DNA from 4 places in the Devosia sp. P2_G7 genome. Region 1 is predicted to be linked to each of the others. Evidence: predicted binding sites of a transcription regulator. Region 1 holds the regulator's gene; each other region holds the start of a gene.
What was found. Region 1 encodes LexA, which represses DNA repair genes until DNA is damaged. Its sites were predicted from a motif close to TGTTCNNNNTGTGTTCNG; they were not measured.
Positions count from the first base shown of each region.

Region 2: the regulator LexA is predicted to act here: its motif matches at 3,900-3,917, upstream of AC1DWU_RS00220 (helicase-related protein).
Region 3: the regulator LexA is predicted to act here: its motif matches at 3,523-3,540, upstream of AC1DWU_RS03055 (ImuA family protein).
Region 4: the regulator LexA is predicted to act here: its motif matches at 1,894-1,911, upstream of AC1DWU_RS19675 (YifB family Mg chelatase-like AAA ATPase).

Region 1 is NZ_JBFUFI010000003.1:313,848-321,237, forward strand. It holds gene AC1DWU_RS07725 (ABC transporter substrate-binding protein) at 1-34, opposite strand, end outside; gene AC1DWU_RS07730 (response regulator) at 124-795, shown strand; gene AC1DWU_RS07735 (sensor histidine kinase) at 795-2,165, shown strand; gene AC1DWU_RS07740 (hypothetical protein) at 2,221-2,775, opposite strand; gene lexA (transcriptional repressor LexA) at 3,072-3,794, shown strand; gene AC1DWU_RS07750 (2-dehydro-3-deoxygalactonokinase) at 4,068-4,973, shown strand; gene AC1DWU_RS07755 (2-dehydro-3-deoxy-6-phosphogalactonate aldolase) at 4,980-5,591, shown strand; gene AC1DWU_RS07760 (SMP-30/gluconolactonase/LRE family protein) at 5,588-6,460, shown strand; gene AC1DWU_RS07765 (beta-galactosidase) at 6,468-7,390, shown strand, end outside.
Region 2 is NZ_JBFUFI010000001.1:31,714-39,103, forward strand. It holds gene AC1DWU_RS00195 (esterase-like activity of phytase family protein) at 1-951, shown strand, start outside; gene AC1DWU_RS00200 (YybH family protein) at 962-1,333, shown strand; gene AC1DWU_RS00205 (queuosine precursor transporter) at 1,330-1,974, opposite strand; gene rpmB (50S ribosomal protein L28) at 2,082-2,369, opposite strand; gene AC1DWU_RS00215 (DUF3108 domain-containing protein) at 2,583-3,374, shown strand; gene AC1DWU_RS00220 (helicase-related protein) at 4,006-7,128, shown strand; gene AC1DWU_RS00225 (RNA-binding S4 domain-containing protein) at 7,132-7,390, shown strand, end outside.
Region 3 is NZ_JBFUFI010000001.1:586,420-593,809, forward strand. It holds gene AC1DWU_RS03030 (SMP-30/gluconolactonase/LRE family protein) at 1-775, shown strand, start outside; gene AC1DWU_RS03035 (chloramphenicol phosphotransferase CPT family protein) at 807-1,418, opposite strand; gene ppa (inorganic diphosphatase) at 1,605-2,138, opposite strand; gene AC1DWU_RS03045 (hypothetical protein) at 2,264-2,833, shown strand; gene AC1DWU_RS03050 (tellurite resistance TerB family protein) at 2,958-3,389, opposite strand; gene AC1DWU_RS03055 (ImuA family protein) at 3,565-4,422, shown strand; gene AC1DWU_RS03060 (Y-family DNA polymerase) at 4,307-6,022, shown strand; gene AC1DWU_RS03065 (error-prone DNA polymerase) at 6,019-7,390, shown strand, end outside.
Region 4 is NZ_JBFUFI010000013.1:142,067-149,456, reverse strand. It holds gene AC1DWU_RS19685 (glycosyltransferase) at 34-1,005, shown strand; gene AC1DWU_RS19680 (glycosyltransferase family protein) at 1,022-1,756, shown strand; gene AC1DWU_RS19675 (YifB family Mg chelatase-like AAA ATPase) at 1,969-3,489, shown strand; gene AC1DWU_RS19670 (tetratricopeptide repeat protein) at 3,523-4,047, opposite strand; gene cfa (cyclopropane fatty acyl phospholipid synthase) at 4,135-5,250, opposite strand; gene AC1DWU_RS19660 (phosphotriesterase family protein) at 5,352-6,266, opposite strand; gene AC1DWU_RS19655 (GGDEF domain-containing protein) at 6,425-7,390, shown strand, end outside.

The DNA.
Region 1 (7,390 bases):
CGACGAGGACGAGAATGGCGAGAAGTCGGAGCATTTCCGGACCATGCCCGCTCCCCTGCCCGCTCCACAAGGGCTATGGGCAACGCCGCGCCGTCAAACTACCGTGCGGTCGGGGAGCCAATAATGCGCATCTTAGTGGTCGAAGACAACCGGACCCTGGCCGACGGCCTTGCCGTCGTCCTGCGGGTCGCCGGCTACGCGGTGGATGTCGTTCATGACGGCATCTCCGCCGATGCCGTGCTGTCGACGGAAACATTCGATCTCGTCGTGCTCGACCTCAGCCTGCCCGAAATGGACGGGCTCGACGTCCTGCGCCGCATGCGGGCCCGTCGCAACGCCTCCTCCGTACTGATCCTCACCGCTCGCGGCGCCCTCGACGAGCGGGTGCGCGGCCTCGACCTCGGTGCTGACGATTACATGACCAAGCCGTTCGAAGTGTCGGAACTGGAAGCGCGCATCCGCGTGCTGCTGCGCCGGCAGGCCGGGCTGCACAACTCGAGCATCGCCTTCGGCAACATCGAGCTCGACACCGTGTCGCGCACCCTCTCGGCGTTTGGGCAGACCCTCGACATGCCGGCGCGCGAACTCAGCGTGCTTGAGACCCTGCTGCGCAAGGCCGGCAAGGTGGTCGCCAAGCAATCGATCATTGAATCGCTGGCCGCCTTCGACGATGACCTCAGCGAGAACGCCGTCGAACAATACATCTCGCGCCTGCGCCGCCGGCTCGCTCCCTATGCGCTCACCGTGCGGGTCGCCCGCGGCCTCGGCTATTACCTCGATCGGATCGCCGACTGATGGTGCGCCCCTACTCGCTGCGCCGGCGCCTGCTGCTGTGGCTGATGATCGCGTTGCTGGCTGTCGCCGCGCTCGCGGTGGTCGATACCTGGCGCGAGGCCAAGGACACCGCAACCTCGCTCTCGGACCGCGTCCTCGCCGGCTCTGTCCTCGCCATCGCCGAGCGGGTGATCGTCACCGAGGATGGCGCGCTCGAGGTCGACGTGCCCTATGTCGCCCTGGAGATGCTGACTTCGGCGGCGCAGGACCGGGTCTTCTACCGCGTCGACGGTCCGGAGGGCTTCATCACGGGCTATCAGACCCTGCCGACCTCTGATGCAGCGACGGCCGACATCGCCTATTCGGACGCCAGCTTCCGTGGTGAGCCGATCCGCGTGGCGGTGCTGCGACGCGCGGCATCCTCCGGCGTCAGCGCCATCCCGTTCACGGTCACCGTCGCCGAGACCACCATCGCCCGCACGCAGTTGACCCAGACCCTGCTCCTCCGCTCTGCCATTCGCCTTGCGCTGCTCATCCTCGCCGCCGCGGTGATCCTCTGGCTGGCCGTCGGTTTCTCGCTCGCCCCGCTCTACCGCCTCCGCGATGCCATCTCGCGGCGGGCCCTCGATGACCTCAGCCCCATCGAACAGGAGGTTCCCCGCGAGGTGCAGGGCCTGGTCGACACGATCAACTCGTTCATGACGCGGCTGTCGTCAGCTCTCGATGCCCTGCGCCATTTCACCGGCAATGCCAGCCATCAGCTCCGCACGCCGCTCACCATCATCCGCACTCAGTTGGCGCTGGCGCTCCGCGCCGATAGCCCTGCCGCGGCACGGGAGGCGGCCCGCACCGCCGACGCCGCGGTGGTGCACGCCGAGCGCGTCCTCGCGCAACTGCTGCTCCTCGCCAGGATCGACGAGGCTGCGTCCGATCGGCTGCAGTTCCAGGTTGTCGATCTGTTCGAGCTCGCCCGGGAGCGCACAGGCGACTATGTCGTCCGCGCCCATGCCGCCGACATCGATCTTGGCCTCGAGGGCGAAGGACCGGCGCTGGTCCGCGGCGACCCGATGCTGCTCGGTGAACTGCTGAGCAACCTCATCGAGAACGCCATCGCCTATGCTGGACCCGACGCCGAAGCGACGGTTCGCGTCACCACAGGGGACGGCGTGGTGGTGCTGCAGGTAGCCGACACCGGCAACGGCGTCGCCGCCGAGCAGCTGGCGGCAGTGCGCAAACGCTTCAGCCGCGGTAACAGCGACAAGCCCGGAGCTGGCCTCGGGCTGTCCATAGTCGAAGAGATCGCGGGTCTGCTCGGTGGCGAACTGACTGTCGCATCGCAGCCTGGCAAAGGTTTCAGCGTGCAGCTTACCCTACCCGCCGAGCCGCAATAATCCGGCGGCGGCGCGCGTCGACCAATGCGCCGCCACGCGCCAGTGAATCCCGTCGTCAGTGCACGGGGATCATCAGGTGGGCATAGGGAGTGTTGGGCCACATCACATAGGGCTGGGTGTGGTCGGGATGCTCTTCCTTGGGATAGCCGGCCAGCATCTCGTCTGCGACGTTGAAGATCATGACGTGCGGCCCGTCGACCATCCACTCGTGGCCAGCGGGCGGCGCGGTCGCGAACGGATCCATGTTGTCGGGCGCCGACTCGCCCTGCAGCATGTAGCCGAAACCGACCACACCCTCGGGTGGGTCCTTCTTCTCGCTATATGCCGTCAACCACGCCATGCCTCCGGCATCGACGCATATTGGATCATTGGTGGGCGAAGCCAGGTTGTCCGGCATGCAGGTAAAGCCGTTCGTTCCCTCCTTGAGCGTCTTCATCTGCATCTGAGCATCGAAGTTCACGACCGTGGCATTCTGGCCCACCGCCACCGGCGCTGCCGACAGCGCGTTGGCGACCAATTCCGCATCGGTCATTTCGGCCGCCACGGTGGGGCTGAGCAAGATCCCCAGGATCATTGCGGATATGGCATAACGGCTTGATTTCATAGACATGTTTTCCTCCTCAGAAACAGTCCAGTTCACCGGCCCGTGGAAACGAGCACAGCTCCAGCTGAGAAGGTTGGGGTGTGCGGGTTCGACACGCCAATCTCTCGACGGTATGCCCTGGTGGACAGCAGGTCAACGAAACGCAAGGCCCCGACGTCGAGAGGATTTAGCGGCCACACGTCCTCTCTTTCGGCGCGCCAGGGGCGCCATCGTAACGCAATATTCATCGTCCGATTGCAGAACATAACTGGAACACGTATAATACGTTCAGTCTTTGTTCCGATTCTGCTCACGGGGCCGCCATGCTGACGCGCAAGCAACACGAACTTCTGATGTTCATCCACGAGCGGATGAAAGAATCCGGCATCCCACCCTCGTTCGACGAGATGAAGGATGCGCTCGATCTTCGCAGCAAGTCGGGCATCCACCGGCTGATCACTGCGCTCGAGGAGCGCGGCTTCATCCGGCGCCTGCCCAACCGAGCCCGGGCGCTCGAGGTGATCAAGCTACCGGACTCGATGAATCCATCGCTCGGCGGCCGCAAGGCGCGCTTCGAGCCGAGCGTCATCGAGGGCAATCTTGGCCGGGTCGCGACCCCGCCGGCACGCCCCGCGGCGCAGGTGGCCAACGCCGACGCCTACCGCGCGGTCACCGTCCCGGTGATGGGCCGAATCGCCGCCGGCACTCCGATCGAGGCCATCCAGACCCACAGCCATTCCATCATGGTGCCGCCCGAGATGCTCGGTGCGGGTGAACATTATGCCCTGGAAGTGCGCGGCGATTCGATGATCGATGCCGGGATTTTCGATGGCGACACCGTGCTCATCAAGAAACAGGAGGCGGCTTCGACCGGTGAGATCGTCGTCGCCCTCGTAGATGACGAGGAGGCGACGCTGAAGCGGCTGCGCCGTCGCGGCAACTCGGTAGCGCTCGAGGCCGCCAACCCAGCCTACGAAACCCGCATCTTCCCGCCCGACCGGGTGAAGGTGCAGGGTCGCCTGGTTGGCCTGCTCCGCAAATACTGAACTCCTGACCTGCCGCCAATCGGGTCTCCGGGCCGGCTGCCTCAGCCGGCCCCTTTTTCTTATGAATCCGGACGCTGCGGACAACAATTGCACTAGGGCTGGGCTGGCAAAGACGTTACGTTCCGCGCCGCTGGCAGCAAGTGGCGCATCGGATCTGAAGCGCCGCCTGCAAGCGGCTTTCGCGATCATACCAGGAGAGTGGACCACCTTCCCGATTGCGATGTAGCGGCATGGCTTGATGCGCGGCAAACTGGCGGCGCAAGGGAGAGGGTTTTGGCAGGACAGGTCGAATGGGTCGCCGTCGATTGGGGCACCTCCAATCTGCGGGCATGGGGAATAGATTCCGCCGGTGAGATCGCCTTCTCCCGCTCGTCGCCGGACGGCATGGGTCGTCTCAGCCGCGAGCAATATCCGGATGTGCTGACCTCGCTGCTCAACGGCGTCGCCGATGACGTCGAGGACGTACTGATCTGCGGCATGGCCGGCGCGCGGCAGGGCTGGATCGAGGCCCCCTATCTCGACGCCCCCGCCGAACTCGGTCGCATCGCTGCCGGCGCCGTTGCGCCCGACATGGCCGGCCCGCACACCCCGCGCATCCTGCCTGGCGTCTGCCTCCGCGATCTGGGTGCGGAGGACGTGATGCGCGGCGAGGAAACCCAATTGCTTGGGCTCTCGGCACTGATCCCCAACTTCTCCGGCCTCGCGGTTATGCCGGGCACCCACAGCAAGTGGGCGCTGCTTTCCGGCACCAAGCTGGAGCGCTTCTCCAGCGCTATGACCGGCGAGATCTTCGAGCTGCTGCGCACCCACTCGGTGCTGCGCCATTCGCTCGGTGGTGAGCTCGAGGGCGAAGATCGTGATGTCGGCTTCGCTGCCGGTCTCGACCAGGGGCTCGAGCGCCCCCAGCGCTTGACCGCGACGCTGTTCAAGGTCCGCGCCGGCTCCCTGCTGTCGGGCCGCAGCCCGGCATGGTGTGCCGGTTTCCTCTCGGGCCTGTTGATCGGCGCCGAGATCGGGGGCCAGCGCGACTGGATCGGCGAGGCGGAGATTCCGCTGGTCGGCAGTGTCGGCCTTTGCGGGTTGTACCAGATGGGCTTTGAACGGCTCGGCGCCCGGACCCGCATCGTCGATGCGACCGACGCCACCCTCGCCGGACTCAAGGCAGCAAGACAGGCATAGAAGTTCATGGACCACCGCCACATCATCGCGATCCTTCGCGGCATCACGCCTCCCGAAACCCTCGAAGTTTGCGACGCCCTCGTGCTCGCCGGCATCACCATGATCGAGGTCCCACTCAATTCGCCCGAAGCGCTGCGCTCGATCGAAGACGCCGCCAAGGCCTTCGACGGTCGCGCCCTGGTCGGTGCGGGCACGGTGTTGAGCCGCGCCGATGTCGACGCGGTCGCCGATGCGGGCGGCCGGTTCGTTGTGTCGCCGGACACCAACCCGGCAGTTATCGGCGCCACCATCGAGCGCGGCATGACCTCGTACCCGGGTGTGTTCTCGCCCACCGACGCGTTCACCGCCATCCGCTCCGGCGCCACGGGCCTGAAGTTCTTCCCCGCCGAAGTGCTTGGCCCCAAGGGCATCAAGGCGATGAAGGCGGTGCTGCCGCTGGCTATCCCGCTCTACGCCGTCGGAGGCGCCAACCCCGACAATTTCGCCGAGTACTTCGCGGCCGGCTGCGCCGGCTTCGGGCTCGGCACCTACATTTTCAAGCCCGGCATGTCGGCCGCCGATGTGGCATCGCGCGCCACCACCGCCGTCGCCGCCTATGATCAGGGAAGACCACGATGAACTCGAAGGCCGAACTGTTCGTCGATAGCCGCTGCGAGCTGGGCGAAGGCCCGTTCTGGAACCCGCTGCTCGAACGCCTGTTCTGGTTCGATATCCTCAACCAGACCATGCTGAGCGCCGGCACCGACGGCCACATCGTCGACCGCATTACCTTCAAGGACACGGTCAGCGCCGGCGCCGTGATCGACAAGGACACGCTCGGCATCGTGCAGTCGGGCGCCCTGCTCCGCTATGATTTTGCTTCCGACACGAGCACGGTGATCGCCGAGATCGAGGAGGACGTTCCGACCAACCGGACCAATGACAGCCGCGTCGACCGCACCGGCGGCTTCTGGATCGGCACGATGGGCCGGAAGGCCGAGGCGGGGGTCGGTGGCGTCTATCAGTACCGCGCCGGACAGACCACCAAGGTCATCGAGAACATCCGCATCCCGAACTCGATCTGCTTTTCCCCCGACGGCCGCACCGCCTACTTCACTGACGCCAGCCAGATGATCGTCCGCTGCGCGCTCGACCCGGCGACCGGCCTGCCGGTCGGACCATGGGAGGATTTCTACACCATGGACGGCCTGGGCGGCCCCGATGGCTCCGTCGTCGACTCCGAGGGGTACCTCTGGAACGCCCGTTGGGGCGGCAGCGCGGTGATCCGCATCTCGCCCGACGGCAAGCTCGACAAGGTGGTCGAGGTTCCCGGCGTTAGCCAGGTGAGCTGCCCCGCCTTCGGCGGCAATGACCTCAAGACCCTCTACATCACCACGGCGCGCGAGCACATGACGCCCGAGCAACTGGAGCGCGAGCCCTATGCCGGCAGCGTCTTCGCCGTGGCGCTCGACGTCCCCGGCATCGCCGAACCCTTCCTCAAGCTCTGAGTCTAACGTGTCTTTTCCCGCTATCGGCGTCTGCTATTACCCCGAACACTGGTCCGTCGAGCAATGGGATGACGACGCCCGCCGCATGGCGGAGGTCGGCATCGAATATGTCCGCATCGGCGAGTTTGCCTGGTCCCGCCTTGAGCCGCGACCGAACGAGCTGGATTTCGGCTGGCTGGTTGCGGCAATGGACGTGCTCGACAAGCACGGGCTCAAGGTCATCGTCGGCACGCCCACGGCGACCCCGCCCCGCTGGCTGATCGACAAGATGCCCGACATGCTGGCGGTCGATCGCGACGGCCGGCCGCGCGGCTTCGGTTCGCGTCGGCACTACGACTTCTCGCACCTGGGCTATCGGCGCGAATGCGCCCGCATCACCCGGTTGCTGATCGACCATGTCGGCCAGCACAAGGCACTCGCCGGCTGGCAGACCGATAACGAGTACGGCTGCCACGACACGGTGCACTCCTACTCGCACGCCGCAGCCATCGGCTTCCGGCTCTGGCTGAAGGACAAGTACAAGACCATCGAGGCGCTGAACCTCGCCTGGGGCAATGTCTTCTGGTCGATGGAGTACAACAACTTCGAACAGATCGACCCGCCGAACCTCACCGTGACCGAGGCCGCGCCGGCTGCCTGCCTCGACTTTCGCCGCTATTCGTCGGCGCAGGTCGCCGCGTTCAACAAGACGCAGTACGACCTGATGAAGGCGGCGCGTCCAGACCTGCCGGTGATCCACAATTTCATGTCGCGCTCCACCGAGTTCGACCACTACGAACTGGCCGAGACGCTCGACGTCGCCAGCTGGGACTCCTATCCGCTGGGACATCTGGAGGGCGTTCCGGAGCCCGAGGAAAGCAAGATTCCGTACTTCCGGCAGGGCGACCCCGACAATTCTGGACTGCACCATGATCTCTACCGCGCCGTGGG
Region 2 (7,390 bases), on a different contig from region 1:
GCCGGGCTGGGCGCCCGCGCCGACGAGGAGACCGTCACCTCGGTGCCGCTCTCGACCTTTATGGGGGCCGGCATCGGCCAGCGCGTGCAAGGCGTTATCTGGCGCGGCGGCATCGAGATGCAGAGCCAGACCGACACCTTCGGCGGTCTTTCCGGTCTCGGCGTCACCGGCCCCGACGGGCGGCTGGTGATGGTGTCCGACCGCGGCAACTTCGTTTCCGGCCAACTGCTCTATGACGAGGCGGCGCGGCCGATGGGGCTGATCGGCGTCAAGGTCGAGCCGATCCAGAACTCCAAGGGCACCGAGCTGCCCCGCGCCTATACGCGCGACGCCGAGGCGCTGGCGGTGATCAACCGCGAGGGCAAGCCGAGCGCCGTGCGCGTCGGCTTCGAGAATCTCACGCGCGTCGCCGATTTCACCCTGGTCGACGGCATCCCGCAGGGCGCCGCCCGCGAAGTGACCATCCCCAAGTGGCTGAGCGATACCCGCACCAACGAGACGCTGGAGGCGGTCTGCATCGCCCCGGACACCTCGCCGATCGCCGGTTCGACCCTGCTCTTGACCGAAGGCATCATCGACGATGACGGCCAGCACTCGGCCTACCTGCTGGGTCAGAACGACAAGGGCCCGCTGAGCTATATCTCCGGCGACGGCACCAACCCGACCGACTGCGCCTTCATGCCCAACGGCGATCTGCTGGTACTCGAGCGCGGCGTTGCCCTCCTCGCCTTCCAGATGCGGCTCGTCCGCATTCCCGCGGCAGAGGTGAAGGCCGGCGCCCACATGAAGGGCGAAGTACTGCTGCACGCCGCCGGCGGCGACATCGACAACATGGAAGCGCTTGCCGTCCACGCCGCGCCGGACGGCTCGACCCGCATCACTCTGGTCTCAGACAACAACTTCAATGATTGGGAGCGCAACCTGCTCCTCGAGTTCAGCCTGCCGGACTGAGGAGGATGCGATGTCGGCCAGGGACGTGCTCAAGGCTTACGAAGACCGCATCAACCGCCAGGATTTCGATCTCCTGATCGACCTCATTGCGCCCGACGCCACGTTCTGGTTCTCGAACGGCACCCATAGCGGCATCGCCGCCATCCGCGCGGCGTTCGAGGCGACGTGGCAGGTGATGGGACCCAACGAACACTACTGGCTCGACGAGCTCGAGTGGATCGCCGAGGGCGACAGCGCCGCTGCCTGCATCTACCGCTTCAACTGGGAGATCACGGTCGACGGCAAGCAAGACTCGGGCTCAGGCCGCGGCACCACGGTGCTGCGGCGCGTGGGCGACCGCTGGTGGATCGTCCACGAACACTTGAGCCGCTGGCCGGCCTAGGCCGCTGCTTTCAGCGGCGGCAGCGGCATCAGCTTGCCCATCAGCATCCGGTAGGGCGCCAGGAGCAGCAGCGCCGCAAGGAACTTCACCAGGAAGTCGCCGGTCGCCAGCGAGAACCATAGCGGCACTTCGGAACCGATGCCGAGCCATGGTGCGCCGAAGCCGAGCGAGCCGTCCGACATGCCGAACAGACCATCGACAAAGCCGAGCGCCGGCGCGAAGGCGATGGTGAAGAAGATCGCCGTATCGAGCAGCGAGCCGAACAGCGAAGCGGCGAGCGGCGGCAGGAACCAGGCGCGGCTGGCCCGCAAACGCGAGAACACCGAGATATCGAGCAGCTGCCCGATGAGGAACGCCGAGGCCGAAGCAATGGCGATACGCGGCGTCGCGAGGAACACCGACAGCACCAGCGCCACGACGAAGCCGACCACCACCACCATGCGGGCCCGGTTAGGACCGTCATGCCGGTTGGTGAGGTCCGTGACGAGGAAAGCGAAGGGGTAGGTGAAAGCACCCCAGGTGAGCAGGTCGCCCAGATGGATCGGGCCGAGATCGGCCTGCACCGGGTATTGCACGAGAATATTGGACGCGGTGACGACCACGACCATGGCGGCAATCGCCGCAACGAAACGAGCGAGCATATCCTGCACCTCTATGTAACCCGCTGGCCGGCATCAGACCGGGGCGGAAAAACGAAACCGCGCGTTCCCGTCGGGGAGCGCGCGGCCGAAATTCTGTTGGAAGCTGCTTACGCCGTTGCGAGAGCGGCGCGCACTTCCTTCTTGACGGCCAGCGCCACCGGCGACAGCTCGGCATCGTTGGCCTTCAGCAGGAAGGCATCGAGGCCCCCGCGGTGCTCGACGGTGCGCAGCGCGTTCGCCGAGATGCGCAGCTTGACCGCGCGGCCGAGCGTATCCGACAGAAGCGAAACGTTGAGGAGATTGGGGAGGAAGCGGCGACGGGTACGGTTGAGCGCGTGGCTCACCTTGTTTCCGGTCATCACGCCCTTACCGGTGAGTTCGCAGCGGCGAGCCATAGTGTTATCCTGTCAAAAGGCCCTCGGCGGGGGATTATTCCCCTCGCAACGGGCTGGAGTCTGTTCTTGATTGCGGGGCCTCCATAGAGAACTAGGCCCCTCTCGTCAAGCTTGTGAACGCCGAACGCCTTGCCAGTCCGGCGTTCCCTCGGCATTTTGGCCGCGATATTGATTCGCTTTAGTTGGCGACGCCGTCAGAGGTCCGTTCCCGTGTTGAGCGCCGGTTTCCGCCAAGCATTGCGATTTGCCGCCCTCGGTCTGGGGCTGCTGTCCCTGCCCGTCGCTGCCGCCGAGATCAAGGCGCGCGCCGAGTATATGGTGACGATGGGCGGCACGCATGTCGCCAATGTCCGTATCAACCTCACCGATGACGGCTCGGCCTATTCGCTGGTGCTCGACGCCAAGATTACCGGGTTGGCGCAGCTGGTGGCGAGCGGCTCCGCCAAGGCCACCTCGACAGGCAGCTCTGGCGACAAGGGCCTCCGGTCACAGAAGTTCGACCTCTTGACCCGCGCCGGCGGCGAGGATTTCACCTCCGCCATCACCTATGCCGGCGGCACCGTCGCCTCGTTCATTGTCGCCCCGCCGATCGTCAACAATATCGACCGGGTGGCGATCGAGCGGAAGCACCTCACCACCGCCAACGACATGCTGGCGCCGTTCGTGCTGAAGGGCGCGGCGCTCGACGGGCAACTGTGCAATCGCCAGATGCCGATCTTCACCGGCGTCGAGCGGTTCAACCTCAGCCTGAAATACGTGAAGGACGACAGCGCGACCTCCAAGCGCACCGGCTACCAAGGTCCGCTGGTGCTGTGCAGCGTCCACTACACCCCGATCTCCGGCCACTACACCAACAACGAGATCACCACCTACTTGGCCAAGAACGAGCGCATCCTGATCTGGTTCGCGCCACTGAAAACCGCGGGCTACTACATCCCCTACCGCGCACTGGTAACCACCGAAGCCGGCGACCTGTCGGTGGTTCTCACCGAACTCACCGAGTAGGCGAAAAGCCGCTCCCCGGCGATGAACGGCAGCTAAACCCTTGCCTCAGCACGCGTTCAATCGCGTTGCCACATTCTGCCTCCAACGGCTCGTTATTTCCGCGCCCCGGACCACCGGCAACAGACCGTGGTCCCTCGTGCCGGCACGCCTCCAAGCGGGGTCGCCGGCCGGGCTGCGGAAATCATGGTTAACGGGGCGTTACCAAAATCTGCGTGTCATTCCGGCACGGTCAACGGCTATTTTGCCAAGATCGGCGCGACACACCCCGGCATTCCGGACTCCGACCTGTGAAACCGCAAAAAATCTTTGCGGCCTAGGGCTTTACGCCCCGTTCACACTTGGCTGATTCTGCCTCGAAAACCGTCGGAATTAACGCTTTCGCAACCTTCCTGAACGGGATCTCCGGGGATATCGCCCACTGCCATACGAAAGCCGCGCGCCTAGCGGTTCAGCCCATGCCGCACCTACCATATGCTGTGGGGAACAAACGCGGATTTCCGAGTCGCAACCGATTCCTTTCCGGTTTGTTCCCTGTTCGTGCCAGTGGTTAACGTGCCGCGCGACCGGATGGAGATATTGTTCCGCCACGAGACACTCGTTTGTTGGCGTTCGATCACCTAAATAGGGCGCAATGACTCCCGCTTCCGCCTCCTCGCTCAAGGCGATCCTTGGGCCCACCAACACTGGCAAGACCTTCTTCGCCATCGAGCGGATGCTGGCGCACCGCTCGGGGATGATCGGCCTGCCGCTGCGGCTCTTGGCCCGCGAGGTCTACCACAAGGTGGTCGACAGGATCGGTGCCCAGCACGTGGCGCTGGTGACCGGCGAGGAGCGGATCGTGCCTGCCAAGGCGCGCTATTGGGTGTGCACGGTCGAGGCCATGCCGCTCGACGTGCCGGTCGAATGCGTCGCGATCGACGAGATCCAGGTGGCGACCGACTTCGACCGCGGCCACGTCTTCACCAACCGCCTGCTGCATGCCCGTGGCATCAGCGAAACCCTGCTGCTCGGCGCCGCGACCATGACGCCGCTGATCCGCGCGCTGCTGCCCGATGCCGAGATCATCCACCGGCCGCGCTTCTCCGAGCTGCTCTATGCCGGCTCGAAGAAGATCTCGCGCCAGCCCAAGCGCTCGGCCATCGTCGCCTTCTCGGCCACCCAGGTCTACGCCATCGCCGAGCTGATCCGGCGCGAGCGCGGAGGCGCCGCCGTGGTGATGGGGGCGCTCAGCCCGCGCACCCGCAATGCCCAGGTCGATATGTACCAAAACGGCGACGTCGATTTCCTCGTCGCCACCGACGCCATCGGCATGGGGCTCAACCTCGACGTGCACCACGTCGCGTTCGCCGACGACCACAAATTCGACGGCCACCAGACCCGCCAGTTGACCCCGGCCGAGTTCGGCCAGATCGCCGGTCGCGCCGGCCGCCACATGCACAACGGCACCTTCGGGGTGACCGGCAATGCCCCGGATTTCGACGAAGAACTGGTCAAGCGGCTCGAAACCCATGATTTCGAGCCGGTACGAGTGGTGCAATGGCGCAACGCCGAGCTGGATTTCCGCTCGATCGAGGACCTGCGTGCCAGCCTCGACCAGACGCCAAAGCTGAAGGCCCTGACCCGCGTGCCCATCGCCACCGACCAGCACGCGCTGGAGTTCGTCGCCCGCAACGAAGCGGGGGCCTCAGCCAAGGGCGAGGCGGCGGTGCGGCTGCTCTGGGAGTGCTGCGGCATCCCGGATTACCGCGATATTTCGCCGGCGCAGCACGGAGAAATCATCACCCGGATCTATTCCGACCTGATGCGGCACGGCCGTGTCGACGCCGATTGGATTGCCGAGCAGGTGCGGTTCTGCGACAATGTGACAGGCGACATCGACACGCTGAGCAACCGGATCAAGCAGATCCGCACGTGGACCTTCGTCGCGAACCGCAAGAACTGGCTTGAAGACCCCGCACATTGGCGCGAAAAGACCCGGGACATCGAGGACCGCTTGAGCGACGCCCTGCACGAGCGTCTGACGCAGCGTTTTGTCGATCGTCGCACTTCGGTGCTGATGCGCCACCTGAGAGACAAGCATATGGTATCGCCTGAAATTAACGACCGCGGCGAAGTGAGCCTCGAAGGTCACCTGATCGGCTCCATCGAAGGCTTCCGCTTTACCCTCGCCCGGTCCGAAGGCGGCGACGCCAAGGGCGTGGCCGGTGCGGCCGCCCAGGTCGTGGCCCCCGAGATCGCCAAACGCGCCGAGCGCGTCGCCGGCGCCCCGAACGAAGAGTTCGTGCTGGCGACCGACGGCTATGTCCGCTGGCGCGGCCAGGTGGTCGCCAATCTCGCCGAGGGCGAGAACCTGTTCGCCCCGCGCCTGCTCATCCTCGCCGACGAGAGCCTCTCCGGCCCCGATCTCGAGCGGGTGCAGGACCGGCTGAACCTGTGGCTCCGCCACCTGATCAACACCCAGCTTGAAAGCGTGCTGTCGCTGGAAGCCCCGGCCGACCTGGAGGGCGCGGCCCGCGGCGTTGCCTACCGGCTCTACGAGAACCTCGGCATCCTGCCGCGCAGCGCCGTGGCCGAAGAGGTCAAGGGCCTCGACCAGGACGTGCGCGGCAAGCTGCGCAAGCTCGGTGTAAAGTTCGGCGCCTACCACATCTACGTGCCGCAGAGCCTTAAGCCTGCTCCGCGCGAGCTGGCCCTGATCCTCTATGCGCTGAAGCATGGCGGCGTGCGCCAGCCGGGCGTCGCCGACCTCCCGCAGATCGTGCTTTCGGGCCGTACCTCGTTCCTCATCGACCCCGAAGTGAACACCAAGCTCTATGAGCTCGCTGGCTTCAAGGTCGCCGGTCGCCGCGCGGTGCGCGTCGATATCCTCGAGCGCCTCGCCGATATCATCCGGCCGCTGATCGCGCTGAACCCGGTCACCCACCAGGGCGAACTGCCTCCGGGCGCCGCCGAGGGCAACGGCTTCCGCGTCACCGTCGAGATGACCTCGCTGCTCGGTACCGCCGGCGAGGATTTCGCTTCGATTCTCAATTCGCTCGGCTATCGCGTCCGCCGTACGCCGAAGGTTGCGCCCCCTGCCCCTGAGGCGGTGACCACCGAGACGACCACCGAAACCACGTCCGAGACGGTCGAGGCCGTTACGACCGCGGCGCAGGCCGATCCTGCCGCTGCCGACGCCGTGGATGCCGAGGTCAATGCCGCCGCAGTCGATGCCGTGGAAGGCAGCGCCCCCACGGTCGAAGCCACGCCCGCAGCCGAAGTCGCAGCCGTCGAGGCGGCAACCGCCGATCTCGGCGCCCCGGCTCCAGCCGAAGACGCCAAGCCTGCCGAACCCGAGTTCGACGAGATTTGGTTCCCCGCCGGCCGCCGGCCGGACAATGCCCGTCACGCCGGACCGCGGCGCGGCCAGCGCGCCGACGGTGCCGAAACCTCGGCCGAAGGTGCCGAGAAGGCTGAGCGCTCGCAGCGCAACTTCCGCCGTCCCGACCGTCCGCAGGGTGGCGACGCCGCTACCCCAGGCGACAACAAGCCGGCCCGTCCGCGCTTCGAGGGCCGCCGCGACGGCCAGCGTCCGGGCAATGGCGGCAAGCCGTTCGAGAACAAGGGCAAGCCCAGCGGCGGCGGCAAGCGCTTCGACAAGCCCCGCGAGGACTGGAAGGAACACCGGCCGCGCGAGGACCGTAAGCCCGCCGTGCTCGATCCGAACTCGCCCTGGGCCGCGCTTGCAGCGCTCCGGAACCCCAAATCCGAATAGCCATTGGACAAGCAACGGCTCGACAAGTGGCTGTTCTTCTCGCGTGCGGTGAAATCCCGTACCCTGGCGCAAAAGCTGATCGAGACCGGCGCCATCCGGGTCAATTCCGAACGCACCGACCGCTCCGACCATAAGGTCGGGGCTGGCGATGTGCTGACCATGACGGTCCACACCCGCCTCTTGGTCTGGCGCATCCTCGACCCCGGCACCCGCCGCGGCCCAGCCCCCGAAGCCGCCCTGCTCTACGAAGACCTTTCGCCCG
Region 3 (7,390 bases), on a different contig from region 1:
TGATGGCAAGCTCTGGTTCGCCGACTGGGTCGGCCAGAAACTCTACACCATCGACAGCGAAGGCCGGTCAACCGTCGAGGCGGAGGTCGCCTCGTTGCCCTTTTCTTTCGACTGGCTGTCCGATGGGCGGATGCTGCTGGTCCACGCCGCAGATAACGATCTGAAGGTGCGGCAGCCCGACGGCAGCTTCACGCGTTTCGCCGACCTGTCGAGCCTGTCGGACCGCGGCTGCAACGAAATTACCGTGCACCCCAGCGGCCACATCTACGTCAACAATGTCGATTTCGACTTCCCCGACGGCGAATTCCGCCCCGGCTTCATCGCGCTGGTCTCGCCCGACGGCACCAGTCGCAAGGTGGCCGAAGGTCTCGCCTTCCCCAACGGTATGGCCATTCTCGCCGACGGCAGGACGTTGGTCTGCGCCGAGTCGTTCAACGGCAACCTCAGCGCCTTCGACATCGCCGAGGACGGCAGCCTCAGCAATCGCAGGCTATGGGCCAATGTCGGCGAGTACGGCAATGACGGCATCTGCGCCGATGCCGAAGGCGCCATCTGGACCTCGACCGGACCCACCGTGCTGCGCGTCCGCGATGGTGGCGAGATCGTCGAGAAGTTCGAGCTCGACCGCATGTGCTTTGCCGTCATGCTCGGTGGCCCCGATGGCCGGACGCTCTACATGGTCGCCAATGAATGGACGGGCACTGTCGATGTCGCCAAGCCCACCGGCCGCGTCTTCAGCGCCCGCGTCGACGTCCCGCATGCGGGTTACCCGTAGTCGCTTTGGCTGGTGGTTGACCGCACTGACGCTAGAGTGTGGCGAGCCGCTCGAAGGCACTCGGCCGCGGCGGCGCCAGCAGTGCCGAGGCGATCGCCGCCGCACACTGCTCCGGCGTCATCACCCCGGTATCGACCTCAAGATCGTAGATCCCCGGCACATGCACCGCACCCTGCCAGCGCCGCACCGCCTCCGGCACGCCTTCGCCCGCTACATAGAGGCCGAACCCGTGCTGCGGATTGGCATTCCGCCGCGCCATGATCACCTCGATCGGACAGCGCACCCCGACGAACAGCACCGGCAGCCCAGCAAGCCGCCGCGCCGATGCGGCCAGTATGCCAAGCGGCCGCGAGTAGCCGTCATGGTGCCCGACATCGACCACCACATCGCCACCAGCCAGTGCCCGCTCCGCGATCTCGTCGTATAGCTCGGCATAGAGCCGCACCACCGTCGGCTCCAGCTCCGCCCGCTCCCCGCCCGGCCGCAAGCCGATCCCAGGCAGCATGTCCTTGGGCAGCGCCTCGTTCATCGCATCGACGCCGAGGTTCACCCACCGCCCCGGCACCAGCGCCATCACCGCCCGCGCGATCGAGGATTTCCCCGCCCTCGGCACCCCGTTGAGAATGACGATCCGTCCGCTCATCGCTCACCCTTCGACACGCTGAAAAAGAGAAAGGCGCTCAACCCGTTAGGGGAGCGCCTTTCGTAGGCTGGGATCATGTCGCCGGGAGGGACAGCGCCCCGATCCAACCGTTGACCGATATATGTGAACCCGGTTTCACAGTTTCAAGGGGCGGCCCAATCGGGCCTACCAGCGCACCCGCCGGCACTACTTCGCCGCCTTGGCCCGCTCGATCGATTCGAGAATCACCCGCCGCGCATCGTCGACGCCGCCGAGCTTTTCGATCTTGGCCCACTTGCCGGGCTCGAGATCCTTGTAGTGGGTGAAAAAGTGCTTCACCCGCTCCAGCTGGATCGGCTGCATGTCGGTGATGTCGTTGATCCCGTCATACATCTTGGTCAGCTTCGACACCGGCACGGCGAGGATCTTCTCGTCGGTGCCGCCATCGTCTTCCATGAACAGGATGCCGAACGGCCGGCAGCGCACCACCGCACCCGGCACCAGCGGCCGCGAGTTCATCACGATCACGTCGAGCGGATCGCCGTCGCCGCAAAGCGTATGCGGCACGAAGCCGTAATTCCCCGGATAGCGCATCGGCGTATAGAGGAACCGGTCGACGAACAGCGCCCCCGAGGCCTTGTCGATCTCGTACTTGATCGGCTCGCCGCCCAGCGGCACCTCGATGATCACGTTGAGGTCGTCGGGGGGATTCTTGCCGATCGGGATCGCGTCGATGTTCATTGGGTCTGCCTTAGGTCTATTTCGGCGGGTTGTGGCCTATCCGGGGCCATGATTGCAAGGCATACGAATGCGCGGGTGGCATGCGAAGCCCAGCGGTGTTCAAGACGTATTGAGGAGGTATTGCCGTGATCGGACGCATTTTCGCCAGTGCGCTTTATGTCGCTTGCATCGGTTGGGCCGGCTCGGCCAGCGCCCAGCAGATCGAATCGAGCTACACCGACCTCAACCTCAACGTCGATTGCACGGTGATCGAGTCCGATGACTTCGGCACCATGTGGGCTTGCCTCGGCCTCAAGGGCATCCCGGTCATGGTCACCGAAGGCGACCTGCGGATGTTCGTCTCCTACGGCCTCACCTCCACCACCGAGAAGGCTGCCGAGCAGACCCTCAACCCATTCAACCACCTGGGCGACAAGATCGAGTGGCGCGTCTCCAACGCCGAAGGCTACTTCAAGCCCTTCGCCACCATCCTCCGCTTCTTCACCCAGGGTGAAGAGGGCAAACCCGAGGGCCAGGTGCTGGTCGTCACCAAAGTCACCCCCGGCGCCACCTGCCACATCGCCTATATCGACGCCCTCGCCAACCCCGACGCCAACGCCCTCGCCCGCAAAACCGCCGACGAGAAGGCAAAGGATTTCGACTGCGAGAAGAGCGAGCCCGAATATGTCGGCAAGTTCGAAGCCTGGAAGCGCTAGGCGCCCCGCACCAACGCGTCTGCCCGGCAAAGGCCGAGGCCCATCCTGAGTGCCTCGCCGGTCCTCAGCTAACCGACAACCACCGGGTCATTCCCGCGAAAGCGGCAACGTCCTTTGAGCTGGTTCAAGCCCGCGCCATCTGGTTGCGCAGCACCGTGCGGTCGCGCGACGACACCCCGATCAGCTCGGCGATGCGCCATACCATGTTGTCCTCGAGCTCGTGGTTGCGCTTGTCGGCGAACACCACCTGCCACATCATCCGGATGATCTCGATCTTCTCGCTATCGTCCAGTGAACTCAGCGCCGAAGTGAAGCGGTAGAAATCCACCGATTCCTGGTCCCGCTTGGTCGCCTCGACGATCAGCTTGCGCACCTCGTCCTCGCCGAGCCCGTAATAATCCATCAGCGTGCCCTCGAGCGCCTGCCGCTCGGCCTCGCTGACACTGCCGTCGATCGCCGCCAGATGCACCAGCAACGCCGCCACCGCCAGCTTCGGCTCCATGCTGAGCACAGTGGCATCGGGTCTCTGGAAGATGGAGCGCAGCGCATCGAACATGGGAGGAGTCCTTGGGTGGGTCGACGGAAGATAGGCACTCCCGCCCAATCGCGAAAGTGCCCGCGTGCCGCAGCGCGAGGATGTGAGCACGGCGTGTGCTGACTCTTCTGCTTGACTCTCGACCGGACTCTGGTGTTCCCTATTTGTTCTAATTACTGACAACAGGGAGGCTCAGATGCCGGGCCTCGCACGCCACGATCTCGACGCCCTACGACTGAAAATCGCCGCCCTGGAAAAGCGCCCGCTGCTGGCGAAAGGCGCAGCGATGGTGGCGGAGGGGCTGGGAAAGGCTGCCAATGACGAGCCGGAGCTTGCCGATCCGCTGGAGCTGCTCGTCGCACCCAATGGACTGCTGCACGAGGTGTTTGCCGACGAGCAGCGCCAGAGCGGCGCCGCGCTGGGCTTCGCCTTCGGGCTCGCCCGGCAGCTGCTGACCACCGAACGGCAGGCGATCCTCTACCTGCAGCTGGTAGGTGAAGGCCAGGAGCTGGGGCTGCCTTATGGCGCGGGGCTCCAGCAGTTCGGCATCGATCCGGCGCGGTTGGTGATCGGCCGGATCGAGAGCGTAACCGAGCTGCTCTGGGCAATGGAGGAAGCAATTGCCTGCCGTGCGGTCGCCGGGGTCATCGCCGATCTCGCAAGTCACCCCAAGGCACTCGATTTCACCGTGTCGCGCCGATTGAGCCTCCGTGCAGCTGCGGCCGGCACCTCGGCGTTCCTCATCCGCTACGGCCGGGGACGCGAGGCGAGCGCAGCAAAACTGCGCTGGCGGGTTTCGCCGGCAATGAGCGGTGAGGTGGCGTTCGATCCGCGCGCACCCGGCCCGCCCCGCTTCCAGATCGAGATCGAAAAAGGCCGGCTCGGCGACAAGACGCAACGAGCCGAAGGCAAGAACATGCTTGTGGACTGGACAGAAAATGGTTTCGTTTCAGTCGAACCCGAACGCCGCACCGGAGCTGCTGTTCACCGAACGGCGCCGCCATCTCGCCCTGTCGTTACCACGCTGGGCGACCGACTGTCTCAGGCGGGCTGATCCGGCGCTCGCCCGCTCGACCCGCCCGCTGGCCCTGTGGGAGAAGCAGAAGGGCGCCATGCGTCTCGCCGCGGTGGATGCCGCGGCGGCGAAGGCAAACCTGACATCCGGACAGAACCTGTCGGACGCTCGCGCGCTGGTGCCGGAACTCGAAGTCCGCGAGATCGACCGGGCCTATATCGAGCAGGTCTTCGCCGATTTTGCCGATTGGCACTCCAACGCCAGCCCGATTGTCGCCGTTCACTCGGCGGCGGCGCCCTACGGTGACCTGGTCCTCGACATCACCGGGGTCGCCCACCTGTTTGGCGGCGAGGCAAAAATGCTGGAAGTGCTGGTCAACCGGCTGCGCACCCTGGGTTTCACCGTCTCTGGCGCCATCGCCGATACGGTTGGGGCGGCCTGGGCCTTGGCGCATTTCTCACCCGGCAGCGTCATTCCCAAGGGTGAGACCGAAGCGGCGCTCGCCACCCTGCCAATCGTCGGCTTGCGGCTCGAAGAGGCGCAGGTCTCGGGACTCAACCAGATGGGGCTCAAGACCATCGGGCAGCTCTATGACCGGGATCGGCGGGCACTGCAGGCCCGGTTCGGGGAATCGCTGATCCTCAGGCTCGACCAGGCGCTGGGCCGGATCGAAGAGCGGATCACGCCGCGTCTGCCGATCGCCGAATATTATGCCGAGCGCCGCTTCGCCGAACCCGTTGGCTACATGGACGACGTGCTGATGACGGCCCGCGATCTCGCCATCCAGCTCGGCCTGCGCCTCGAGTCCGAGGGGCTGGGGGCGCAGACCTTCCACCTGCTGCTCTACCGGGTCGACCACAAGGTGATGAACCTCACCATCAATGCCGGCCGGGCAACGCGAGATCCCAACCACATCGCCCAGCTGTTCGTGCACCGGTCGGAGCGGCTCGAAGGCGAGTACGATGCCGGCTTCGGCATCGACATGATCCGGCTGGCGGCCAGTTCGTTGTCGGAGGTGCAGAGCATCCAGCTCGGGGCGTTCGAAGTGCGCGATGGGGCGCAGGACCTCGACCGACTATATGATCGCATGACGAGCCGGCTCGGCCCCCTGGCACTCACCCGCTCGAAGTTCGTCAACACCCACATCCCCGAGCGGGCAGCGAAGCTGGAGCCTGTAATCGCTCAAACCGAGGAAGATCCGGAAGCTCTTCCTGATCCCGAACTGCGAAGACCGCTCCGGCTACTGCCCAATCCAGAGCCGATCAACGTGATAGCGGAGGTGCCGCATGGCCCGCCGATGCGGATCATCTGGCGGCGCATCGCCTACCGCATCCTCAAGGCATCGGGGCCGGAGCGGATCGAGGCCGAGTGGTGGCGTTCGGGCAAGAATCTTGAGGTGCTGGAACCGCCAGAGCGGGGCAGCAAGAAGCGCGACCCGCGCGACGACCCCAAGTCGGACAAACAGAAGCCAAAGGAGCCGGAACACGTTTCCGCGCTCGCGGCGTTCGACCCACTGACCACCGTCCGCGACTACTACGTCATCGAGGATGACGGCGGCCGGCGGTTCTGGATCTTCCGCATCGGGCTCTATGGCGCCGCCGAAGCGCCGCGCTGGTTCATGCACGGGTTCTTCGCATGACCCGCCCCAGCTATGCCGAACTGATGGTGACGTCCAACTTCTCGTTCCTGAGAAGCGGTTCGCATCCGGAGGAGCTGGTCTCGGCCGCCATCGCGCTGGGTCTGAGTGGCGTCGGGATCTGCGATCGCAACAGCTTTGCCGGCGTGGTGCGCGGCTACGTTGCCCACCGCGACCTCAAGGACAAGGCACCCGACTTCCGCTACGTCGTCGGCGTCCGGCTCTGCTTTGCCGATGATACCCCCGATATCGTCGCCTATCCCTCTGACCGTGAGGCCTATGGCCGGCTTTGCCGCCTGCTGAGCCGCGGCAACCTCGGGAAGGAGAGCGAGAAGGGCAAGTGCGTCATCCGCTTCTCCGACCTCGAAGACTTCATCGAAGGCCAGTTGCTGATCCTCCATTGCGACGAGACGCGCTGGGAGCATTCCGGCGTCGTGCTCGAGCGGCTGGCAAAGCTCAGTCCGGGCAATGTCTGGCTGGCTGCAGCGGCAACCTTCAAGGGCACCGACCGGGCCAGACTCAACCGGCTGGCCGCGATGGCAGCGGACGCCGGCGTGCCGATGCTGGCCGTCAATGACGTGCTCTACCACGAGCCCAACCGCAAGATCGTTCAGGACGTGGTGACCTGCATCCGCGAGCACCTGACGCTCGAGACCGCCGGGCGCCGGCTGCAGCAGAATGCCGAGCGACACCTGAAGCCGCCGACCGAAATGACCCGGCTGTTCTCTGAGCATCCCGATGCCATCGCGCAAACGCAGCTGCTGCTGAACCGCATCGGCTTCAGCCTCGACCAGCTGAAGTACAACTATCCGACTGAAACCATCGGCAACGGCGAGACGGCACAGGAGACACTGGAGCGCCTGACCTGGGAGGGCGCGCGCGATCGCTATCCCGAAGGAGTTCCCGATACGGTCAAACGCAGTCTTTGGAGCGAACTTTGCCTTATCGCCTACAAAGGCTACGCATCCTACTTCCTCACTGTCGAGGACGTTGTCCGCTACGCCCGGCATAAGCTGAAAATCCTCTGCCAGGGGCGCGGCTCGGCCGCCAATTCAGCAGTCTGCTATTGCCTGGGAGTGACCGAAGTCGACCCCACCAAGGTCAAGCTGGTGTTCGGCCGCTTCCTCTCAACCGAACGCGACGAACCACCGGATATCGACGTCGATTTCGAGCACGAGCGGCGCGAAGAGGTGATGCAGTATGTCTACAGCAAGTACGGTGGTGAGCGGACCGGGCTGACGGCGACCGTCATCTCCTATCGCTCCAAGAGCGCCATCCGCGAGACCGCCAAGGTATTCGGGATTTCCGACGATACCATCGGCGCGCTCAACCAGCTGCATTGGGGCTGGGGCAACGCCGCCGACCTCAAGG
Region 4 (7,390 bases), on a different contig from region 1:
AGCTTCTGATGGCAATCGGTCGGGGGGCCAAAATTGCCATCAACTGCTTCAATCGTGATCGAGTGGGAAAACCCGCTGCTGTCCGATGTCGACCGGGCACGCCAGATGCTGTCGAGGCTCGGTGAGCAAGCCAGGGACTACGCCCGGTCGCACAACACCCGGTTCGAGCTGCTCGTCGCCTATGATCCGGGCGAGATCGACGTCGCCGTGCCGCGCTCAACCGTCGATCAAGAACTCGACCCGGCAAACTGGCCCGGCGATATCCGCTACATCGCAGCCCCCGGGTTGCATTATTTCGAGCAGAAGAACCTTGGCGCGGCCTCGGCCACCGCCGATACGGTCGTCTTCCTCGATAGCGACGTCATCCCGGATGCCGGCTGGCTCGGCCACATGCTGGGGGCGGTGGATCGGGATGACGTGCAGGTGGTCGGCGGCCACACCTACCTTGCAAGGGACACGCTGCTCGACCGCCTGTTCTCGGGCTTCTGGTTCTTCGAACCCAACCCCAAGCACACCGGCGTCAGCCCGACCGGACATTTCTACGCCAACAACGTCGCCTTCAAGCGCGAGATCCTCGAGCGCTACGGCTTCCGCCGCGCCGGCAGCTATCGCGGGCAATGCGTCGAGCTGGCGGGCCGTCTCAAGGCCGACGGCATACAGATCTGGCGGGCGGCCGATGCGACTGTCAGCCACCCTGCGCCCGAAGGACTGCGGCATGCGTTCATCCGTGCCGTCTGCCAGGGCTACGACAATGTCTACTGGCGGCGGCACAAGCGACCGCTGGGCTGGCTGCACGCCAGCCCGCTCGGCGGCGCCGTACGGCTGGTGCGTACCATCGGCAGGAACGGGCAGACGATCGCGTCACGTGCCCGCCCGCTGGGTCTCGATCCGCTCACGGCAAGCGGCTCGTTCGTTTTTGGAGCTGGCTACGCGCTGGTGATCTACGGCGCCGAAATCGTCGCCTACTTCGCGCCGGGGCTGATCAGAAATCACGTTCAGATGTAGGCCGGCGGAAGTGCACATGTCCGACCAGGGATTTCTCTACTGCGCCAGGGGCGACCGTTGGCTCATCGAAGCCGAACGCTCCGCGGCAAGCATCAAGGCGGTGATGCCTCAGGCTGCAGTGGCGATTGTTGCCGACAAGCCCATGCCGCAGCACTTGTTCGACATCCAGATCGCGCCGCCCCCAGGCATGCACGTCAAGTCGCTCAAGATGTGGGCAATGCGACACAGTCCGTTCGCCCGAACGGTGTTCATTGACACCGACACCTTCGTCTGCGATCCGGTCCCCGAGTTGTTCACGATCCTCGATCGCTTCCCGCTGGCGGCGGCCGTAACGCCCTTCTGGACCGTCGAGCTGCAGCAGCGGGGCGGAGTGTCGGACGATGACGGCATCCCGATATCGTTCCCCAAGCTGAATTCCGGATTGGTGGCGCTGCGCAAGGATGCCGAAACCGATGCTTTCCTCGATTTCTGGTCAGCGCGGCATACCGAGACAGGCCTCAAGCAGGATCAGCAGCCGTTCCGCCACGCGCTCTACCACACCGATATCCGCTTCGCAGTGCTGCCCATGGCCTACAATTATCGGCTGCCTTATCCGGGCGCGATCGGCGGCGGCGTCAAGATCCTGCACGGACGTGTTCCAGACATGGCCGGGCTGGCGAAGCGCGTCAACCGAACCTCCAAATGGCGGATCACCGCGCCGCTCAACCGGGTGGCCCGGCAGATCTGGTACGGCGTCGATCGCACACAATAGCCGGAGCGGCAACGTGGCATGGATACAGTCGAGCCCAGGTCTCGCTCCCGCGGTGAGCTTATCCGGCATCGGCGCTACGTGCTGAGCAGGACGACGGCAAGCTGAATGCGCCGGCGGTTATTGTTGTTCCGATGTGCTGTTCCCGTAATGTTCTTGCACCATCCGTAATTCTCCTGATAGCGTTCGGCGTGGGGATAGTTGGGGGCGTAGTGATGGTCACGCGGGTCGCGACCGTAGCGTTTCAGGGTATCGAGGCGGTGCCGGTTGACGTCCAGGTGCAGATCGCGCCGGGGCTTCCGAACTTCTTTCTCGTCGGTTTGCCTGACAAGGCGGTGAAGGAATCCGGCGAGCGGGTGCGCGCCGCGCTTTATGCTTCCGGCCTCAGCCTGCCGCCCAAACGCATTACCGTGAATCTCGCGCCGGCCGATCTCCCCAAGGAGGGCAGCCACTACGACCTGCCGATCGCGCTCGGGCTGATGGCGGCCATCGGCGCCATCCCGTCCGACGCGCTGGAGGGTTATCTGGCGCTGGGTGAACTCGGCCTAGATGGCCGGCTGGCGCCGACCGCCGGGGTGCTGCCTGCGGCGATCGCCGCGCTGTCGCGCGACATGGGCATCATCTGTGCTGAAAGCGCGGGGCCCGAGGCGGCGTGGGCAGGCGACGACCTGGAAATCGTCGCGCCGCAGACGCTCCTGGCGCTGGTCAACCACCTCGGCGGCTTCCAGCTTTGCACCCGGCCGGTGCCGCGGCGGCAAACCGACGCAACAGGTCTCCCGGACCTGTCCGAAGTCCGCGGCCAGGAAGTCGCCCGCCGCGCCCTCGAAGTGGCGGCGGCCGGTGGCCATAACCTGCTGATGATCGGGCCGCCCGGTGCCGGCAAGTCCATGCTGGCGGCCCGGCTACCCTCGATCCTGCCGCCGCTCAACCCGCGCGAGCTGCTTGATGTGTCGATGATCCAGTCGATCGCTGGCGAACTGGCCGGCGGTGCCCTGTCCGATCGCCGCCCGTTCCGCGCCCCGCACCATTCCGCCTCGATGGCAGCGCTGGTCGGCGGTGGCCTGCGGGTGCGTCCGGGCGAAGCGAGCCTCGCCCATAACGGCGTGCTGTTTCTCGATGAGCTGCCTGAATTCTCGCCATCGGTACTCGACAGTCTGCGCCAGCCGCTTGAAGCAGGCGAGACCGTGATCGCCCGCGCCAACGCGCATGTCAGTTTCCCCGCCCGCTTCCAGCTCGTGGCCGCGATGAACCCCTGCAAATGCGGGCTCGCCGGCACGCCCGGCCACACCTGCAAGCGCGGCGACCGCTGCGCGCTCGACTACCAGGGCCGCGTCTCCGGCCCCTTCCTCGATCGCATCGACCTGCGCATCGACGTCCCCGCCGTCTCCGCCGCCGACATGATCGGCCCGGCGACTGCCGAACCCTCCGCTGCCGTCGCCGCGCGCGTCGAGAAAGCCCGTGAACGCCAGCGCCAGCGCTATCTTGAAGCCGGCCATCCCGACGTCTTCACCAACGCCGCGGCCGGCCCGTCACTGATCGAAAAGCTGGTCGACCCCGACAAGGATAGCCAGACCCTCCTCCTGCAGGCCGCCGAACGTTTCAACCTTTCGGCCCGTGCCTACCACCGCGTGCTGAAGGTGGCGCGAACGCTCGCAGACCTCGCGGGCGCCGAAAAGGTCGCGCGCCCGCATTTGGCCGAAGCCCTGAGTTATCGATTGAACCTGGCCCTGGGGTAGGGCCTCCGCCTTGTCACGGCGGAGGCATGGTCGTCAGCTCTTGGCGGCGATGAATTTCGCGAGGTCCTCGTATTCCTCGCAGGTCTTGTTGCCGCACAGCTTTTCGAGTTGCGCCAGCATCTGCTGGGCCTTCTTCATCTGGCCGACCTCGACATAGAGCTCGCCCAGATATTCGTGCGCCCCCTTGTGGCCGGGGCTGAGCTTCAACGCCTTGAGATAGAAGCCCTGGGCGTTCTTGTAGTCGCCGGTCTTGCGCAGCGAGTAGCCGAGCAGGTTGTTGGCTTCGGCACTGCCTGGATCGGCGCGGACGATCTGCTTGAGCATGCTGACCGCCGATTTCCACTTCTTGGCGCGGATCAGCACCCGGGCGTCGTCGAGCGACGGAACGCGCACCACTTCCGAGGTGCCATCGCTGCCGCCACCACCGCCACCGCTGTTCCCGCCGCCGCCACTACCGCCACCATCGACGGCGTAGACCGGCGCGGCTGCCAGCATGCTGGCGACGAGCGTCGCGCCGGCCAGAATCGTCAAGCTTTTCGTCAGATATTTGAATGGCATATGGATCTCCTGGGCCATGCTCCCCTCGCCGCCGCAACCGGTCGGCTAACAGGAACAACACCCAAGATTCGAGTTTATTCCGCCGCCTCAAGAGATCCGGCGGTAGCCGCCCGGAATGCCGTCCGGGCTCAGCACCAGCTGCCACAGATGGATGTTGCGGGCCCGGAACATCGCCGCGAACACGTGCAGGTAGAACCGCCACATCCGCCAGAAGCGGTCGCCGTACTTGTCCTTGAGGCTGGGCCACGCCGCATCGAAATTGGCCCACCAGGCCATCAGCGTCCTGTCGTAGTCGGCACCGAAATTGTGCCAGTCCTCCATCACGAACACCCGCTCGCTGGCGGCCGCGATCTGCTTGATCGAGGGCAGTATGCCGTTGGGGAAGATGTATTTCTCGGTCCACGGGTCGCCGTGGGTCGAGGTGAAATTGTTGCCGATGGTGTGCAGCAGGAACAGCCCGTCGGGCACGAGCAGCGACCGCACCTTACGGAAATAGGCGTCGTAGTTCTTGTAGCCCACATGCTCGAACATGCCGATCGAGATCACCCGATCGAACTGCCCCTCGAGCGCCATGTAGTCCATCAGCCGGGTCTCGATCGGCAGGGCGCCCTTGGTCGCCTCGGCATAGGCTGCCTGCTCTTTACTGATGGTGATGCCGACGCCCTCGATGCCGTAGCGCTCGGCCGCGAATTTCAGGAACCCGCCCCAGCCTGAGCCGATATCCAGCACTTTCATGCCGGGCTGCAGCCCGACCTTCTTGCAGATCAGGTCGAGCTTGGCTTCCTGCGCCGCGTCCAGCGTCGTCGCCTCGGCCCAGTAGCCGCACGAGTAGATCATCCGCTTGTCGAGCATCGCCGCGTAGAGATCGTTGCCGATGTCGTAGTGCCGCTCGCCAACCTCGGTGACGCGGGCGCGCTGCAGGTTGAGCAGCCTCCCACGCACAAAGCTCAGTGCCAGCCCCAGGTCCGGCTTCAGGTGCGCGTAGATGTCGTATTCGAGCAGCTTGTAGATGAACTGATCCAGCGCATCGGTGTCGAACCAGCCATCCATATAGGCCTCGCCGAACCCCAGCGTGCCGTGACTGATGGCCCGGGCCCACAATCGGTCGTCATGCACCGTGACGTCGAACGGCCGGCTGCCGCCGAGCTCGATCCCCGCTTCCTTGAGAATGGAGGTGAAATAGGATTTTGGCCCGGCGCTCATCACGGAACCCCATTAGTTATGATCCTAACGAAATTGTACCGCCGCCGGGAGACCCGGACAAGGGGCAGCAGCGCTGCCCTGCTATTCGCCATCCTCGCTGCTCAGCGGGCAAACGCCTCGAACGGGTTGCTCACGGTCAGCTGCCGGACGGTGGCATCGTCGACGCCCTCCGCCTGCAGCAGCGGCAGCATCACGTCGCTCAGGTGCGTATAGGGGGTCGGCGTGCCGCCGCCGGGCAGGGCCGGGTCGTACCAGCCGCGATCGTGGCTGAGCAGCAGCCGGTGGCCCAGACCGGCCTGCAGCGCGCGGAGGATCAGCTCGCTTACCGTCGCATCGGGCGCCCGTCCGACATGGTCGTACTCGATCCAGGCGCCACGCTGCGCCACGGCGATGTTGAGCCCGAAATCCTTTTCTTCCTGGCTGTGGATCGAGATGAAACGGTCGGCGCGATAGCCTTCGGCCTCGATGATATCGAGCTGGTCCATCACCACGCTGGCCTTGATGGTGTGGCTGCCGATCACCGCACCGGTGCGCTGGGCGGCTCGCGCCGCAGCCCTGAGGATCTTCGCCTCCAGCGGCGTGATGCCTTCATCGCCTGCCGAAACCTTGATCCAGGCTGCCTTCACCCCGGTTTCACCGACACCTTCGGCGAGATCGCGATACATCCGGTTCTCGAGCTCGGCCTCGCTGGCGTCGCGCACCCAGTCGGGGATCCACGGCTCGCGATAATTGCCGGTCGGCACGACGATCGGAAAGCCGGTGGCCTGGCTGACCGCCAGGTCGATATCCACCCTGAGCCCCACTCCGCCGGTCGAGCATTCGACCAGCGCGGTGATGCCGCGCGCCCTGATCGCCTCGATCTCCGGCGCCATCACTTGCACGACGTTGGCGGGGTCCGCCTCGGCGTAGCCGGGCTGGTCGGGGGTCCTGAGGTCGACGAACACATGTTCATGCGGCAGGATCATGCCGAGTTCGTCGGCCCGCTTCGGCCCGAGCGTGGTGTGCAGCAGTTTCATCGGCTCTCTCCTCGGGTGCCAAGTCTGCGCGTGTGGCCGCGCTTGGCAAGGCGCTTCTGACAATCGGCGCTACGGCAAACGCTCAGCCATTTCCTTATTATTCCTTAACGCCACGAACCGCAGAATGCGGCCAGTAGAACTTCGGCACGAGGACCAAGGTGGCATCCGACGCCTCCACTGTCGCGGTCACTGAGGCTCTGGTCGAGCACCAGCTCGAGAGAAGCGGGCCACGCCTCGCTTTCGAACCAGCGCTCGAGGCACGTTTCGAGGCCGAAACCGGCCTGGCACGCTGCCGCATGCTCGCCTGGCAAGGCATCCTCGGCACCCTCTGCCTCATCGCCTATCTCGCTGCCGACTGGCTGGTGACCCCGGATGTTTTCGGCTTCGCCGTTGGCCTGAGGCTCGGCCTATTGCTGCCTCTCGTCGGGCTCGCGCTGCTCCTGCTCGGCCGCAACCCGCCCGCCCCGCTCCGCGAAGGGCTGGTCACCCTCATCCCGGTCCTCGCCGCGCTGACGACCTTGGTGATAGTCGAGGCGAGCGAGAGCCCGCTGCGCGAAATCCAGCACAACTCCATCATCCTGGTGGTGCTGTTCATCGCCATGGTGATGCGGGTGCGGTTCGTCTACGCCGTCGCCGGGTGCCTGTTCACCTTCGGCTTGATGCTGTCGGAAATGTTCCTGACGCGCGACCACGAGTTCGCGCAGTTCATCGCCGAGGTGGTGATCTTTTTCGCCGCGGTGGTCATGGCGCTGACCGCTTCCTGGCACCTCGAGCGCGAGTCTCGCCGCTCGTATCTCCTCGCGCTGCGCGAGCACCTCGCCAACCTGACGCTTTCAGAGCTGTCGCTCAGCGACCCGCTGACCGGGGTCGGCAACCGCCGCGCGCTCGAGCGCGAGATCGCGGCCATCGTCGAAGCTGCACAGCCCGGCGAGGACATCGCCATCGCACTCATCGATATCGACTACTTCAAGCCCTACAACGATGCGCTTGGGCATCTCGCCGGCGACCAGTGCCTCAAGCACGTCGCCTCGCTCCTCCAGTCGGGGCTGCGAAATGCCGGCGACAAGGCCTTCCGGTTCGGCGGCGAGGAGTTCCTGGTGCTGATGCGCCGCACCGAGCTGTCG